3 regions of the Arthrobacter sp. SLBN-83 genome follow, and region 3 is predicted to be linked to each of the others. Evidence: riboswitches for the same ligand, from Rfam matches in the RefSeq annotation. Region 3 holds a riboswitch; each other region holds the start of a gene.

Region 1 (3,272 bases), 390 kb from region 3:
ACTGCGCCCCACCAGTAGTGCTCCACCAGCCAGCCGCCGACAATGGGCCCCAGGGCCGCACCGCCGCAGAACCCCGCAGCCCAGATGGCGACGGCGAGCCTCCGGCGGTTGGGCTCCGGAAAGATGTTGCGGATCAGCGACAGTGTGGACGGCATCAGCATGGCCCCGAAGAAGCCCAGGGCCGCGCGGCCGGCGATCAGCCACTGCGGCGTTGGGGCAAAGGCGGTCGCGGCAGAGACGGCGGCGAAGCCAATGCTGCCGACAACCAGGAGCCGCCGCCGGCCAATCCGGTCGCCCAGGCTTCCCATGGATACCAGCAGGCCGGCCAGCACCAGGGGATAGGCGTCCACAATCCACAGCAGCTGCACGCCGGACGGCTCCAGCGCGCGGGCGATGGCCGGCAGTGCAAATGTCAGCGCCGTATTGTCCACGGCCACCAGCAGTACGGGAAACATCAGCAGCCCCAGCGCCAGCCAATCGCGCCACGGCTGCCGCGGGGCGTTCTTGTCCGTGCGTGCGGGCACAGGGCTGGTGGAAGTCGTCATGAAATAACTATACCGTCCAGACGGTATAGTTTGAAACTCCTGCCGGTTCCGCCTTCCCGCCCGGGGAAGGGCATGATGGGAGGCATGCCCCGGAAGCCTGTAGCCCGCGACGCGGTCCTTGATGCCTTCGAATCCCTGCTGATCGAAGTGGGGGAGCGCGCCGCCACCCTTGACGCAGTCGCCCGGAAGGCCGGCGTGTCCAAGGGCGGCCTGCTCTACCACTTTCCCAACAAGGAAGCGCTCATTGCCGTACTGCTGGACCGGCTGGAGGGCCTGGCCCGGGAGGATGCCGATGCCATGGCCTCGGCCGGCGAAGGTGCCGCCGCGTACTTCATCCGTTCCTCGGTGTGGGCCGACACTCCACTGGACCGGGCCATCGTTGCCGCCACCAGGCTTGCCGAGGTGGCGCATGAGGAGACGCGGCGCCGGTTCGCGGCCATCCAGCAGCGCTGGCTGGACGAGATTGCCGCGGATGTTGGTCCGGGACTGGCGAAGGCGGTCCTCTATATGGGCGACGGCCTGTACTTCAACGCCATGCTGTCAGTGGCGCCTGCGCCGGCGGGGGGAGCGGCCGCTGACGTGGAGGAACTCCTTGCTGCCCTGGAGCGGCTCCGCCGGTAGGATTTGCCATTTGCCGGGAGGGGCGGGGCGTAGGACAATGGAGAGTTGTGAGGGCTGCCACCGGCCGTCATGACCCAACAAATGAATAGCCTTTGATCTGCGGCGGGAGAGTTCTGCCGAAAGTACAGGCAGGCGCCGTAGGAGCAAATCCTCCCCAGGAATCTCGCAGGCCCCTGTACCGCCGCGGCGAGGCGCCTCTGGAAAGCAGCAGGCAGTTGCCCTTCCTCCCTTGGGGAGCCGAAGAACTGTTGTGCTCACCGACGGTGCAAGCGGATCCTGCCAGGCAGGCACCGCGGAAACTCTCAGGTCCAATACAGAGCGGGGAGGAACCCGAATAGCTGTGGCGTACCCTGCGCCGCCTGAGTAAATGGAGTTCCTTCGTGCCGGTTACCCCAGCCTCCACCACCTTCGTAGACCGCCATATCGGTGCGCGCCGCCAGGCCGACGTCGACACCATGCTCAAAGCCGTGGGCTACGACACCCTCGACTCCCTGGTGGACACGGCCGTTCCCAAGGTCATCCGCCAGGAAACCGCCCTCCGGCTTCAGGACGCCCTCAGCGAGGTCGAGGTCCTCACGGAGCTGCGGAAGCTTGCCGGGAAGAACAAGACCGCCGTCCAGCTGATCGGCCAAGGGTACTACGACACGGTCACACCGCCTGTGATCCGCCGCAACATCCTTGAATCCCCGGCCTGGTACACCGCCTACACCCCGTACCAGCCGGAGATTTCCCAGGGCCGGCTCGAGGCCCTGCTGAACTTCCAGACCATGGTCCAGGACCTGGTTGGCCTGCCCATCGCCAACGCCTCGCTGCTGGATGAAGCAACCGCCGTCGCCGAAGCCGTCCTGCTGATGCGCCGCGCCAACAAAGCCAAGCCCGCTGCGGACGGCAAGACCGTCCTGGACATCGACGTCCTGCCGCAGACCATCGCCATCGTCAAGGGCCGCGCCGAGGCGCTGGGTTTCGAGGTTGAAGTGGCAGACCTGTCCCAGGGCCTGCCCGAGGGCGACATCAACGGCATCGTGCTCCAGCAGCCCGGCGCCTCCGGCCGGGTATGGGACCAGTCCGCCGTGATCGCCAACGCCAAGGAACGCGGCGCCCTGGTCACCGTCGCCGCCGACCTGCTGGCCCTGACCCTAATCACCCCTCCCGGTGAGCAGGGCGCGGACATTGCCGTCGGCTCCGCCCAGCGCTTTGGTGTCCCGCTGTTCTTCGGCGGCCCGCACGCCGCCTACATGGCTGTCCGCAAGGGGCTGGAGCGCTCGCTGCCCGGCCGCCTGGTTGGCGTCTCCAAGGACGACGCCGGTGTTCCCGCCTACCGCCTGGCGCTGCAAACGCGAGAGCAGCACATCCGCCGTGAAAAGGCCACGTCCAACATCTGCACCGCGCAGGCGCTGCTGGCCATCGTCGCTTCCATGTACGCCGTGTACCACGGCCCGGACGGGCTGAAGGCGATCGCCGCAACCGCCCACGGCCATGCCCGCACCCTCGCGGCCTCGCTTGCCGCTGCCGGCGTGGAGGTCCTGCATGCGAGCTTCTTCGACACCCTGACGGTCCGCGTCCCCGGGCGCGCCGCCGGCATCGTCGCCGACGCTGAAGCGCGCGGCATCAACCTGCGCAGCATCGACGCGGACACCATCGGCATCTCCCTGGATGAAACCACGACGCCGGCCATCGTCGCCCAGGTTGCCGACATCTTCGGGGCCACCGTTGCTGGAGATGCCGTTGCCGGCGGCGGGGGATTCGGGCTGGAGGCCGCCGTCGAGCGTTCCTCCGACTATCTGCAGCATCCGGTGTTCAACACGCACCGGTCCGAAACGCAGCTGCTGCGTTATATCCGGAAGCTCTCGGACCGGGACCTGGCGCTGGACCGGACCATGATCCCGCTGGGTTCCTGCACCATGAAGCTGAACGCCACCGCCGAGATGGAAGCCATCTCCTGGCCGGAGTTCGCCTCCATCCACCCGTTCGCCCCGGACTCCCAGACCGAAGGCTGGCGCGAACTGATCGCGGACCTGGAAGCGGACCTCACCGCCATCACCGGCTACGACCAGGTCTCGATCCAGCCCAACGCCGGGTCCCAGGGCGAATTGGCGGGGCTGCTGG
Region 2 (3,272 bases), 1.4 Mb from region 3:
GGGAACACCAGGTGGACGAACCAGCGGCGGGACTTCAGCTTGAAGACGAACCACCAGATCACCGCGATGTTCAGGACCAGGAAGGCCGTGAGTGCACCGAAGTTGACCAGCGCCGAGATTGCCACCAGCCCGTCGGGCAGGATGGTCAGGTAGATGCCCAGCACCAGCGAGATGACCGCGACGACGAAGGTCGCGTTCACGGGGACCTGGTGCTTGGCGCTGATCTTGCTCAGGAAGCGGGGCAGCTGCCGGTCGCGGGCCATCGCGAACAGGAGGCGGGACGTGGCGGCCTGGGCCACCAGTGCGTTGGCGAAGCCCCAGGCGACGGCGGTTGCTGCCGCGGTGAGCACGAACATGAAGGGGCCGCCGGCGTTGGCTGCCGCGTCATAAAAGGCGGTGCCTGCGGGGTCGCCGTTTTCGAGGATTGATGCCGGGTCTTCGACCAGCATGGAGGCAACCCAGGTCTGGACCACGAACAGCACGCCCACCATTGCAAGCGCGGCGATCATGGACCGGCCCAGGGACTTGCTGCTGCCGCTGTTCTCCTCCGCGAGGGTGGAGATGCCGTCGAAGCCGAGGAACGACAGCACTGCGATGGACGCCGCCCCGAAGAGCAGCGGGAGCGAGAACGTGCTGGAGTTGAAGAACGCGTCAAAGCTGAAGCCGCGGCCCTTGCCCTGGGCGAGCGCCACGAGGCCCACCACCAGGAAGATGGCCAGGACCACGAGCTCCAGGATCAGCATGATCTTGTTGACCTTGGCCGTGAACTGGATGCCCATGTAGTTGATCACGGTGTTCAGGACGACGAAGGCCACCAGCCAGATCCAGACCGGCACGCCGGGGACGATGCCGTTCATGGCGATGGCTGCGGCTAAGTACAGCAGGCAGGGGATGAGGAGGTAGTCCAGCAGGATCATCCAGCCGGCCACGAAGCCCACCGGCCGTCCGATGCCGCGGCCCACATAGGTGTAGACGGAGCCCGACATTGGGAACGCCTGCGCCATCTGGGCATAGGAGTTGGCTGAGAACATCATGGCGAAGAGCGCCACGATATAGGCGAGCGGCGCCATGCCGCCCGAGTCGTGGAAGACGCCGCCGAAAATGGCGAACGGGGCGATGGGGACCATGAAGATCAAGCCGTAGATCATCAGGTCGCTGAAGGTGAGTGTCCTTTTCAGTTCCTGGGTGTACCCGAACTGTTCAATGCCGGGCGATTCCGTCCCGGCAGGTGTGGTGGACATAGAAAATCTCCAAGGGGTGGAGGGCGCGGGGGCGCCGGAATATGTTGAAGTTCCTCCCCGCTCTGTTTTTGGGCCTGAGAGATTCCCGGAAGTGTGGGTTCCGGTTGCACCGTCGGCGAGCCTCCGGCTGGGGGCCGGACTCTTTCCAGAGTTGCCTAACCATGGCGGTGTGGGGCCTGAGAGATTCCTGGGGAGGATTTGCTCCTACGGCGCTCCCGGCTCAGAAGGTCCGGGTAGCTCTCCCGCCATGCGTCAAGGGCGGTATTCGGTTGTGACGTGCATAACACATCCTATAGGAAAAGGTAAGGCAACATACCTTTTTTCGGGGGATGAAGCGGTGGGCATCGAGGGAATCAGGTCGCGCTCAGAAAATCTCACCAAGTTCGGGCAGCAGCAGTAGGCCTTCCTCGACTCGCTTCCCCATCTTCGAGGCGTACGGTCCTTTTCGCACCCCGGATTTGGGCCGCGAAAAGGAATTTGCGCAGCGGAACCGCATGTGCGCATCGAAAGCCGAGGTGCGGGCCGGCACCTGGCGCGCGCCGCCGTCGTACTTTTGTCCTGCCCGCGCCCAAGGAATCTGGTGCCCTTTGCTCCGCAGCGATGAATAATACGGAGTGCTGGGAACAGCGGAAGGGCAGCGGCTGCGGCCGGCTGCTACGACGGCGGCCGAAGGAACGGGACATGACGAGGTCACACCGGAGCGTACGGCATCAGCCCGAAACGAGCGTGGAGCTGAACCCGCTGTTCAGCCGGCCCGGGGAGGCCACCATCTTTCCTCGCTTCACCATCCCGGACGGGGAGTCCCTGCCGGCCACCGCCTACCAGGTGGTCCACGACGAGGTGATGCTGGACGGCAACTCCCGCCTGAACCTGGCCACGTTCGTTGGGACGTGGATGGAAAAGGAAGCCTCCCAGCTGTACGCGGAAACGTTCGACAAGAACATGATCGACAAGGACGAATACCCGCAGACAGCGCTGATCGAGACCCGGTGCTGGCGGATGCTTGCGGACCTGTGGAATGCTCCGGATCCTGCCGCGGCCATCGGCACCTCCACTGTCGGGTCCTCCGAAGCGTGCATGCTTGGCGGCCTGGCCCTCAAACGCCGGTGGCAGCACCGGCGTCGTGCGGCCGGCAAGCCCACGGACTCACCCAACCTTGTCCTCAGCTCCGCCGTGCAGGTGTGCTGGGAAAAGTTCTGCAACTACTGGGACGTGGAAGCCCGCTACGTGCCCGTTTCCGCCGAACACCCCACGCTGGACGGCCATGACCTGGAACGGTATGTGGATGAGAACACCATTGGCGTGGTGGCCATCATGGGCGTCACCTACACCGGCGCCTACGAACCTGTGGAGCTGATCTCCGCCGCACTTGACCGCATCCAGGCGGACACCGGCCTGGACGTCCCCATCCACGTGGACGGCGCGTCCGGGGCCATGGTGGCGCCGTTCCTGAATCCGGAGCTGGTGTGGGATTTCCGGCTCCCCAGGGTGGCCTCCATCAACACGTCGGGCCACAAGTACGGGCTGGTGTATCCGGGCCTGGGCTGGGTGGTGTGGCGGGACAAAGATGCCCTGCCCGAGGACCTGGTGTTCCACGTCAGCTACCTTGGCGGGGACATGCCCACCTTCGCCCTGAACTTCTCCCGGCCCGGCGCGCAGGTTCTGCTGCAGTACTATCTCTTCCTCCGGCTGGGCTTCGCCGGCTACAAGTCCGTGCAGGCAAGTTCGCGCGAGGTTGCCCTGTACCTCTCGCACGAAATCGGGGCCATGGACGCCTTCACCCTGTGGAGCGACGGGGCCGATATCCCGGTCTTCGCCTGGCAACTCGCGGACGGCCATACCAAGAACTGGAACCTGCACCACCTCTCCGAACGCCTCCGCATGAACGGGTGGCTGGTCCCGGCCTACCCGCTGCCGGAAGGGCTCGCCGACATCACGGTGCAGCGGATCGTGGTCCGCAACGGATTCACCCGCGACCTGGCCGCCAGCTTCCTGACCGACTTCAAGAAGGAAGTGGCCTACCTGGATTCC
Region 3 (3,272 bases):
CAGCGCGCCCACGTAGAACAGGAGTACGCGGACCGGGATGGCATTGATGGCCTTGGGCAGGGTCTTCTCCGGGTTCTTGGCCTCGGCGGCGGTGGTGCCCACCAGTTCAATGCCGACGAAGGCGAACACGGCGATCTGGAATCCGGCAACGAAGCCCATGAACTCGTTGGGGAAGAACCCGCCGTGGCTCCACAGGTTGGTGAAGCTGGCCGTGCCCGTGTCGGACTGGAAGCCGGTGAAGATCATGAAAAGGCCCACGATGATGAGCGCAGCGATGGCGACGATCTTGATGAGGGCGAACCAGAACTCGGTTTCGCCGAAGGCCTTGACCGTGGCGAGGTTCAGCACGAGCAGGATGCCAATGGTGGCCAGGCCCGGGATCCAGAGCGGCAGCGCCGGCCATAGTTCCTTGGAGTAGCCGGCGATGGCGATAACGTCCGCGATGCCGGTGATCACCCAGCAGAACCAGTATGTCCAGCCGGTGAAGAAGCCGGCCCACGGCCCCAGGAGGTCCGCCGCGAAGTCGCTGAAGGACTTGTAGTTCAGGTTGCTCAGCAGCAGTTCGCCCATGGCGCGCATGACGAAGAAAAGCATGAACCCGATGATCATGTACACGAAGATCACTGAAGGGCCGGCCGCGGAGATTGTCTTGCCGGAGCCCATGAAGAGGCCGGTGCCGATCGCGCCGCCGATGGCAATGAGCTGGATATGGCGGTTGGTCAGCTGCCGTTCCAGGTGGGGAGGTTCGCTGCGGACCGCCGTGCGCGCGCCGTTGCGCGCTGGTTCGCCGTTGGAAGTGGGGGGATGAATCGCCATGAGGAACTCCATCGATAAAGCGGCATTTTGGGTACCGCAAAAGATTTGGTTCCTCCCCGCTCTGTAGGGAACCTGAGAGTTTCCGCAGCCCAAGCCGCTTGCACCGTCGGTGAGCCAGGGCATGCCTGGCTGCTTTCCAGAGTTGCCTGTCCGCGGCGGTACGTGGGCCTGAGAGTTTCCTGGGGAGGGTTTGCTCCTACGGCGCCTGCTAAATGTACCCGGCAGGGCTCTCCCGCCGCAGGTCGAAGGCATGTTCAGTTGGACGCCGCGGCCTGTCGGGGGCCACGGCGGTCATGCAATGGGACAGGCGCCGCACAGTTGAGCCGCTCCGGATACGCTGAGCCAGCCGCAGGCAGCGCCAATCCCGGGGATTAGTGTGGTGTCCGTCACGATGCAATGTCAAACCCTTCCTGACACAAGCGGAGCAAGGCCCCGTCTTCTTCGGTTCTTTCGGGTGCTTCACGGGCCCGCGATTTGCCACCGCCCGCCATTCCCGATACCTTGTGAGCCGAATCACCCACATTTGAATAAGCCTTTCGAGCTGTGACGGGAGAGTCCTCCCGGCGAAAACACCGGGCAGGCGCCGTAGGAGCAAATCCTCCCCAGGAATCTCTCAGGCCCCCGTACCGTCATGGCGAGGCGACTCTGGAAAGCAACCCGGCTTTTGCCTGGTTCACCGACGGTGCAAGCGGCCCCTGCCAAGAGCAGGCAACGCGGAATCTCTCAGGTCCAATACAGAGCGGGGAGGAACCCATCCCACGCCGTGCCACCTTCGGCCGGCCAAAACTGGAGTTCCTCATGACGATTCAATCGCTTCCAACATCGTTTGTTGACCGCCACATCGGCGCGCGCCGCCAGGCCGACGTCGACACCATGCTCAAAGCCGTGGGCTACGACAGCGTGGACGGCCTGGTGGACGTTGCCGTCCCGGCCTCCATCCGGCAGGAAACCGCCCTGAAGCTGACCGACGCCCTCAGCGAAGTTGAAGTCCTGGCCGAATTGCGCCGCATCGCCGGCAAGAACAAGACCGCTGTCCAGATGATCGGCCAGGGGTACTACGACACGGTCACTCCGCCGGTCATTCGCCGCAACATCCTTGAGTCCCCGGCCTGGTACACGGCCTACACGCCCTACCAGCCCGAAATTTCCCAGGGTCGTCTCGAAGCCCTGCTGAACTTCCAGACCATGGTCCAGGACCTCACGGCACTCCCCGTGGCCAACGCCTCCCTGCTTGACGAGGCCACCGCGGTGGCCGAGGCCGTGCTCCTGATGCGGCGCGCCAACAAGGCCAAAGGCCAGAACGCAGACGCCAAGGACGGCAGGACTGTCCTGGACGCCGACTGCCTCCCCCAGACCATCGCCATCGTCAAGGGCCGCGCTGAGGCGCTGGGCTTCGATGTTGAAGTGGCTGATCTCGCCAAGGGCCTGCCGGAAGGAGCCATCAACGGCATCGTGCTGCAGCAGCCCGGAGTTTCCGGCCGGGTATGGGACCAGTCCGGGGTCATCAGCGCCGCCAAGGAGCGGGGTGCGCTCGTGACCGTCGCCGCGGACCTCCTGGCCCTCACGCTGATCACCCCTCCGGGTGAGCAGGGCGCAGACATTGCCGTCGGCTCCACCCAGCGCTTCGGCGTGCCGCTGTTCTTCGGCGGACCGCACGCCGCCTACATGGCCGTGCAGAAGGGGATGGAACGCTCGCTCCCCGGCCGGCTGGTGGGCGTCTCCAAGGACAACGCCGGCGCACCCGCCTACCGGTTGGCTTTGCAGACCCGCGAGCAGCACATCCGCCGCGAAAAGGCCACTTCCAACATCTGCACCGCCCAGGCGTTGCTGGCCATCGTGTCCTCCTTCTACGCGGTCTACCACGGCCCGGACGGACTAAAAGCGATCGCCGAGTCCGTGCATCACAAAACCAGGGTCCTGGCCACCGCCCTCACTTCCATGGGCCGTGAACTGGTCGCCGGCTCCTTCTTCGACACCCTCACCGTGCGCGTCCCGGGCAAGGCCGCCAAGGTCATCAACGCCGCCGAAGCACGCGGTATCAACCTGCGCTTTATCGACCAGGACACCGTTGGCGTCTCCATTGATGAGACGACGACGGCGGCAACGCTTTCCGCCGTCGCCGTCGCCTTTGGCGCGGGTCCGGTGGGGGACGCCAAGGGCTTCGAACTGCCGGGAACCGTACTGCGCACGTCCGGCTACCTGCAGCACCCGGTGTTCAATACGCACCGGTCCGAAACCCAGTTGGTGCGCTACATACGGAAGCTCTCGGACCGGGACCTGGCGCTGGACCGCACCATGATCCCGCTGGGTTCCTGCACCATGAAGCTGAACGCCACCGTTGAGATGGAAGCGATCTCCTGGCCGGAGTTCGCCTCCATCCACCCGTTCGCGCCCGATTCGCAGACGGCCGGTTGGCGGGAACTCATTTCCGGCCTGGAAACCGACCTGGCTGAGAT

The links. A riboswitch is a leader RNA that binds a small molecule or an ion and turns the genes downstream of it on or off. The one in region 3 is predicted to bind glycine.
Region 1: another riboswitch for glycine. It lies ahead of gcvP (aminomethyl-transferring glycine dehydrogenase); the one in region 3 lies ahead of gcvP (aminomethyl-transferring glycine dehydrogenase).
Region 2: another riboswitch for glycine. It lies ahead of FBY30_RS10920 (APC family permease); the one in region 3 lies ahead of gcvP (aminomethyl-transferring glycine dehydrogenase).

What each region holds. Positions count from the first base shown of each region.
Region 1 covers NZ_VFMX01000001.1:557,157-560,428, reverse strand. The annotation lists gene FBY30_RS02485 (MFS transporter) at 1-545, opposite strand, end outside; gene FBY30_RS02480 (TetR/AcrR family transcriptional regulator) at 630-1,166, shown strand; glycine riboswitch at 1,260-1,357, shown strand; gene gcvP (aminomethyl-transferring glycine dehydrogenase) at 1,547-3,272, shown strand, end outside.
Region 2 covers NZ_VFMX01000001.1:2,361,251-2,364,522, forward strand. The annotation lists gene FBY30_RS10920 (APC family permease) at 1-1,241, opposite strand, end outside; glycine riboswitch at 1,294-1,400, opposite strand; gene FBY30_RS10925 (glutamate decarboxylase) at 1,923-3,272, shown strand, end outside.
Region 3 covers NZ_VFMX01000001.1:950,099-953,370, forward strand. The annotation lists gene cycA (D-serine/D-alanine/glycine transporter) at 1-816, opposite strand, end outside; glycine riboswitch at 868-962, opposite strand; glycine riboswitch at 963-1,061, opposite strand; glycine riboswitch at 1,354-1,455, shown strand; gene gcvP (aminomethyl-transferring glycine dehydrogenase) at 1,615-3,272, shown strand, end outside.